2 regions of the Streptomyces sp. NPDC058326 genome follow, and region 2 is predicted to be linked to the other one. Evidence: riboswitches for the same ligand, from Rfam matches in the RefSeq annotation. Region 2 holds a riboswitch; the other holds the start of a gene.
The links. A riboswitch is a leader RNA that binds a small molecule or an ion and turns the genes downstream of it on or off. The one in region 2 is predicted to bind S-adenosylmethionine.

Region 1 (3,364 bases), on a different contig from region 2:
CTGCGAGATCTCGAACTCGACTCGCTGTCCCTCTTCGAGGCTGCGGTAGCCATCCATCTGGATCGCGCTGTAGTGGACGAAAACATCCGCACCACCGTCGACCGCGATGAAGCCGTAGCCCTTCTCCGCGTTGAACCACTTGACGGTGCCCTGAGCCATGCCTAACTCCCCTATTACTGGCCCTTGCGCGGGACCGCACTTCGCGGACCCGGGTCAGACCCTGCGCCGGAACGCGTCGACCGCGGCTGAATGTATCTGCCCAACTGCCCTCTGCAACAGGTCATTCGAGCGAGAATTCTGGGCGCCGGAGAAAGGCGAATCAGGGAGAATCCCCCGGATGGCGGGGCAAGTCGGGCCCGGCAAAGCGCGCAGAAGGTACACAACACGCAGGCACTTTGGCTGCTTCTTGTCGCGCGGAGACGCATTCTCATATGCGCCCGGCATGAGCAGCGGAGGGGACTTCCCCAACTCTACCGCGCTCAACCATACAGAATTGCCCCTTCCGCTTTATGGCGCGGAAGGGGCAATTCAAGAAAGACGGGGCAGCTGGGACGCCCGGTCCCCGGCGGGTCAGCCTCCGGCGACGGCCGGGATGATCGAGACGCCCGCGCCGGCCGGGGTGGCCGTCTCCAGGCCCTGCTCGAAGCGCACGTCGTCGTCGTTCACGTACACGTTGACGAAGCGGCGCAGCTTGCCCTGGTCGTCCAGGACACGGGCGGCGATGCCCGTGTGGTTCTTCTCCAGGTCCGCGATGACCTCGGCGAGGGTCGCGCCCTCGGCCTGGACCTCGGACTGCCCGCCCGTGTAGGTGCGGAGGATGGTGGGGATGCGGACGTTCACGGCCATGTCTTCTTAACCTTTCAGAGCGCCAGGCCGGCGTCGCGGAACGCGTCCAGGCTCGGGCGGATGGTGACGGTCGCCTGAGAGGTGTCGGCCACCGCGTCCAGGGTCTTGAGTCCGTCGCCGGTGTTGAGGACGACGGTGGTGAGGTTCGGGTCGATCAGACCGTTCTCGATGAGCTTCCTCGCGACGCCGACGGTCACGCCGCCCGCGGTCTCGGCGAAGATGCCCTCGGTCTGCGCGAGCAGCTTGATCGCGTCCACGACCTGCTCGTCGTCGACGTCCTCCACGGCGCCGCCGGTGCGGCGGGCGATGTCGAGGACGTACGGGCCGTCGGCCGGGTTGCCGATCGCCAGCGACTTGGCGATCGTGTTCGGCTTCTGGGGCCGCACGACGTCGTGGCCGGCCTTGAAGGCCACCGACACCGGGGAGCAGCCCTCGGCCTGGGCGCCGAAGATCTTGTACGGCTTGTCCTCGACGAGGCCCAGCTTGATGAGCTCCTGCAGACCCTTGTCGATCTTCGTCAGCTGCGAACCCGAGGCGATCGGGATGACGAGCTGGTCGGGGATGACCCAGCCGAGCTGCTCGCAGATCTCGTACGCCAGCGTCTTGGAGCCCTCGCCGTAGTAGGGGCGGAGGTTGACGTTGACGAAGCCCCAGCCCTCGCCGAGCGGGTCGCCGATGAGCTCCGAGCAGAAGCGGTTGACGTCGTCGTAGTTGCCCTCGATGGCGACGAGGTCACCGCCGTAGACACCGGCCATGACGACCTTGCCCTGCTCCAGGTCGTGCGGGATGAACACACAGGAGCGGAAGCCGGCGCGGGCGGCGGCGGCGCCGACGGCGCCGGCCAGGTTGCCGGTGGAGGAGCAGGAGAGGGTGGTGAAGCCGAAGGCGCGGGCGGCCTCGATGGCCTGGGCGACGACGCGGTCCTTGAAGGAGTGCGTCGGGTTGCCGGAGTCGTCCTTGACGAAGAGCTTGCCGGGGGCGACACCGAGCTCGCGGCCGAGGTTGTCGGCCTGGACGAGCTTGGTCCAGCCCGGGTTCAGGTTCGGCTTGTCGGCGACGTCGGCGGGGACGGGCAGCAGGGGGGCGTAGCGCCAGATGTTGGCGGGGCCGGCCTCGATCTGCTTGCGCAGCGCCTCGGGGTCGCCGGTGGGGAGCTCGTACGCGACTTCGAGAGGTCCGAAACAGAGTTCGCAGGCGAAGATCGGACCGAGTGCGAAGACTTCACCGCATTCGCGACAGGAAAGCCCGGACGCGGGACCGAGGTCGACGGTGGTGGCGGTGGTGTCGGTCTGTACAGCCATGGAGGCGAGGCCCTTTCTCCTCATCTTTCCCATGACGAATTTTTCGCCATGAGACGGATTTGGCACCTTCCCTAGCCGGTGGCCTCGCTGGAGGACGAGTTCCGACTGGAGGGTTGCCGGGGCTTCAACGGGCCGTTTCCCTCTGCCCCTCTGGATGAGCGGTATTCGATTGTGAAGCGCGGTGAAGTTCCTCGCGGACTTCGTTCCTGCGCTCCGGCGCGGGCGGCACCCCGACGTGCATCGGGCATCCGCGTTGTTCAAGACTGTAACCGAAGGCCCCGACACTCGGACCGGCCGTCCGAACCGCGAGATGGAGATCACCACGTGCTGGAAGAGGTGGAGCGCTGGCTGGACCGGCGGTCCTGGTCCGTGGCGGACCGGCCGCTGGAGCGGATCCTCGCCGCCAAGCGTTCGACGAGGGTCAGCGTGGTGCTGCCCGCGCTGAACGAGGAGGCGACCGTCGGGGACATCGTCTCCGTGATCCGGCGCGAGCTGATGAGCGAGTCGGTGCCGCTCGTCGACGAGCTGGTGGTGATCGACTCCGGCTCCACGGACCGTACGGCGGAGGTGGCCGCGGCGGCCGGGGCGCGGGTGGTCGCGCGGGACGCGATACTCCCCCGGATACCGGCGGCGCCGGGCAAGGGCGAGGTCCTGTGGCGGTCGCTGATGGTGACGAGCGGGGACGTGGTCTGTTTCGTGGACGCGGACCTGCGGGACTTCTCGGCGGACTTCGTGACGGGGATCGTGGGCCCCCTGCTCACCGAACCGGACGTCGACTTCGTGAAGGCGATGTACGACCGCCCGCTGGGTGACACCCCTGGTCAGGGTGGTCGCGTGACGGAGCTGGTGGCCCGCCCGCTGCTCAATCTGCACTGGCCGCAGCTGGCCGGTTTCGTGCAGCCGCTGGGCGGCGAGTACGCGGCGCGGCGCTCGCTGCTCGAACGGCTGCCGTTCCCGGTCGGTTACGGAGTGGAGCTGGGGCTGCTCGTGGACGCCCTGCACACCGTGGGCCTCGACGCGCTCGCGCAGGTGGACGTGGGGGTGCGCAAGCACCGCCACCAGGACGGGCAGGCGCTGGGCCGGATGGCGGCGGCGATCTACCGGACGGCGCAGCTGCGCCTTTCGCGGGGGCATCTGGTGCGGCCGCGGCTGACGCAGTTCGAGCGGGGCGAGGCGGGGTTCACCCCGCGGACGTACGCGGTGGACACGGAGGAGCG
Region 2 (3,364 bases):
CTCCTTCACGGCGCCGACGAACCGCTCCACGTGCTCGTCGGGCGTACCGGCGCCGAAGCTGACCCGGATGGCGTTGAGGGACCTCTCACCGGGCGCGGCCTCGGGAGCGCCGCACTCGCCCTGGGTCTGGGGGTCGCTGCCGAGCAGCGTGCGGACCAGCGGGTGGGCGCAGAAGAGTCCGTCGCGGACGCCGATGCCGTACTCGGCGGAGAGCGCGGCGGCGAAGTGGGAGCTGTTCCAGCCCTCGACGACGAAGGAGATGACGCCGACCCGGGGGGCGTCGTCGCCGAACAGCGAGAGCACCTTGACCTCGGGCACCTCGGCGAGGCCCTCGCGGACCGTGGCGATCAGGTGCCGCTCCCGCTCGACGAGGGTGTCGAAGCCGGCCTCGGTGAGCGCCTTGCAGGCGGAGGCGATGGAGTACACGCCGATGACGTTCGGGGAACCGGCCTCGTGCCGAGCCGCGGTGGTGTGCCACTCCACGTCCACCCCGCCGTCGGCCCGGCGCGCCACCTTGCGGGAGGCGCCGCCGCCCGCGAGATAGGGCTCGGCGTCCTGGAGCCAGTCGGCACGGCCCGCGAGGACACCCGAGCCGAAGGGCGCGTACAGCTTGTGCCCGGAGAAGGCGATCCAGTCCACGTCGAGGTCCTGGACGGAGACCGGGTGGTGGGGCGCGAGCTGGGCGGCGTCGAGCACGATCCGGGCGCCGTGGGCGTGCGCCGCGGCGGCGAGTTCCTTCACCGGCCACAGCTCACCGGTGACGTTGGAGGCGCCGGTGACGCAGACCAGCGCGGGGCCGTAAGGGTCGCGGTCGGCGAGGGCCCGCTCCAGGGTGGCGACGGCCTGCTCGGGGGTGCGCGGGGCGTTGAGGTAGGTGACGCGGGCGTCCTGCCACGGCAGCAGCGAGGCGTGGTGCTCGGTCTCGAAGACGAAGACCTGGCAGTCCGCGGGGAGGGCCGCGGCGAGCAGGTTGAGCGAGTCGGTGGTGGAGCGGGTGAAGACGACCTGGTCGCCGGGGCGGCAGTCGAGGAACTCGGCGACGGTGGCGCGGCTGTTCTCGAAGAGGTCGGTGGAGAGCTGGGAGAGGTATCCGGCGCCGCGGTGGACGCTGCCGTAGTAGGGGGCGTACGCGGCGACGTCGTCCCAGACCCGCTGGAGGGCCGGCGCGCTGGCCGCGTAGTCGAGCGCCGCGTAGGTCACCTCGCCGCCGGTGACGAGCGGGACGGTGACGTCCCGGCCGAGGACGGGCAGCGGGGCGGCGCAGCAGGGGTCGGCGGACTCGGAGTCGACGGCGGTGGCGGCGGTGGCGGCGGTGGCGTTCGGGTACGCGGACATGGCGGTATCTCCCGGCAGGAATGGGCAGCGAAGGACCCGCGGGGCAGCGCGAAGTGGGGCGCCTCACACGGGTGTTGCCTCGACACACGATGGTCGTGCGGAGGATGGGAAAACGGGGCCGGTGGCCCTAACGCATTCGCTTGCTCACGGAAAAACGCTCCTCGAGAGACCAGGACCCCTGGTGGTCGAGGGGTCCGCGCTTGCCGTGGACCTTGCTGTCCACGGCCTGGTCTTCACCCGGGGCACCCCGCCACGGACGGAGGGTTGCCGGACAGCAAGCCGGGGCTTCGTAGCTGTCACTCATGACCTGCCCAGCATCCTGCCACAGGAGCGCGGAAGTGCAAGACCCCGGTCCGCATACTGGACCGGGGTCGTACGACGAGGCACGTCCTACGCGTTGCTGACGGCGATCCATCGCTCCAGGGCCCGGCGGGCCGCACCCGAGTCGATCGCCTCCGCGGCCTTCTCGATGCCGGCGCGGATCTGCTCCACGAGGCTGCCCTCCCCCGGCGCGAGCGCGACCAGCGCCGCGGCCGAGTTGAGCAGCACCGCGTCCCGTACCGGACCGGTCTCCCCCGCGAGGAGCCGGCGGGCGACGTCCGCGTTGTACGAGGCGTCCGCACCGCGCAGCGCCTCCACCGGTACGAGGTCGATGCCGGCGTCCCGGGGGTCGAAGGCCTCCTCCCGCACCGCGCCGTCGCGGACCACCCAGACCCGCGAGGTGGCGGTGGTGGTCAGCTCGTCGAGCCCGTCGTCGCCGCGGAAGACGAGCGCGGAGGAACCCCGCTCGGCGAGAACCCCGGCCATGATCGGAGCCATCCGGGCGTCGGCGACGCCGGTGGCCTGCGCCCTGACCCGGGCCGGGTTGGTGAGCGGACCGAGGAAGTTGAAGGTGGTCCGGATGCCGAGTTCCTTGCGGGCGGCGGCGACGTGACGCAGCGCCGGGTGGAACTTCACGGCGAAGCAGAAGGTGATCCCGGCCTCCTCCGCGACCTCGGCGACCCGCCGCGGGGTCAGCTCCAGGTTGACGCCGAGCTTCTCCAGGACGTCGGAGGCGCCGGACGCGGAGGACGCGGCCCGGTTGCCGTGCTTGACGACCTTGGCTCCGGTGCCGGCCACGACGACCGCCGACATGGTGGAGATGTTGACGGTCTTGGCGCCGTCGCCGCCGGTGCCGACGATGTCGACGGACGGGCCGGGCACCTCGATCGTGTTGGCGTGCTCGTACATGGTGCGGACGAGCCCGGAGATCTCCTCGACGGTCTCGCCCTTGGCGCGCAGGGCGACCGCGAAGCCGGCGATCTGGGCGTCGGTGGCCTCGCCGCGCAGGATCCGGTCCATCGCCCAGGCGGTGTCCTCGGCGCTCTGGTCGCGGCCGGTCAGCAGGCCTTCCAGGACGACGGGCCAGGAGCGGCCCGCCGACGTAGGTCCTCCAGCGGGGGTCACAGCGCTCATGGCAGCTCCTGGGTCGTCACGTGACGGATACGGACCCACCCTATCGACCCCCGGGGACGGCAAAGAGCCCCGTCCATCGAATGGACGGGGCTCTCGCCGTGGCGAACTTCGAGACGTCAGGAGTTCAGGTGATCAGTGGTGGCCGTGGCCGCTCTGGATCTCCTTGTACTCCTCGACCGTGGGCTTGGCGACCTGGCTGTCGTCGCCGTAGTAGCCCTTGTTGAGCTTGATCCGGAGCTTCTCCATGCGCCCGATCTTGCGCTCCACGCCGTTCTCGTCGACGGCCGGCGGAAGCTCCGCGGCCGCGTACTGCTCGTGCGCCGTGAGGCGGTGCAGCTCGCCCTGGCTGAGCGGCTCGTGGACCTCGACGAACTCACCGTGCGGCAGGCGCTTGATGATGCCGGACTCGCGCCCGTGCAGCACCTTGTCCTTGTCCCGGCGCTGGAGGCCGAGGCAGATCCGCTTGGTGGCGATGAACGCGATGACCGGGCCGACGAAGAAGAAGATCCGCACGAACCAGGTGATCGAGTTGATCGACAGGTGGAAGTGGGTCGCCCAGAGGTCGTTTCCACCA

Region 1: linked by a shared signal. The riboswitch ahead of thrC (threonine synthase) and the one ahead of ACFVYX_RS21685 (aminotransferase class V-fold PLP-dependent enzyme) in region 2 are both predicted to bind S-adenosylmethionine.

The regions. Positions count from the first base shown of each region.
Region 1 is NZ_JBHVZO010000020.1:17,333-20,696, forward strand. It holds gene ACFVYX_RS29185 (cold-shock protein) at 1-159, opposite strand, end outside; gene ACFVYX_RS29190 (MoaD/ThiS family protein) at 571-846, opposite strand; gene thrC (threonine synthase) at 861-2,171, opposite strand; SAM riboswitch class I at 2,165-2,308, opposite strand; gene ACFVYX_RS29200 (glucosyl-3-phosphoglycerate synthase) at 2,472-3,364, shown strand, end outside.
Region 2 is NZ_JBHVZO010000011.1:217,238-220,601, forward strand. It holds gene ACFVYX_RS21685 (aminotransferase class V-fold PLP-dependent enzyme) at 1-1,335, opposite strand, end outside; SAM riboswitch class IV at 1,527-1,643, opposite strand; gene trpD (anthranilate phosphoribosyltransferase) at 1,726-2,790, opposite strand; gene ACFVYX_RS21695 (cytochrome bc complex cytochrome b subunit) at 2,923-3,364, opposite strand, start outside.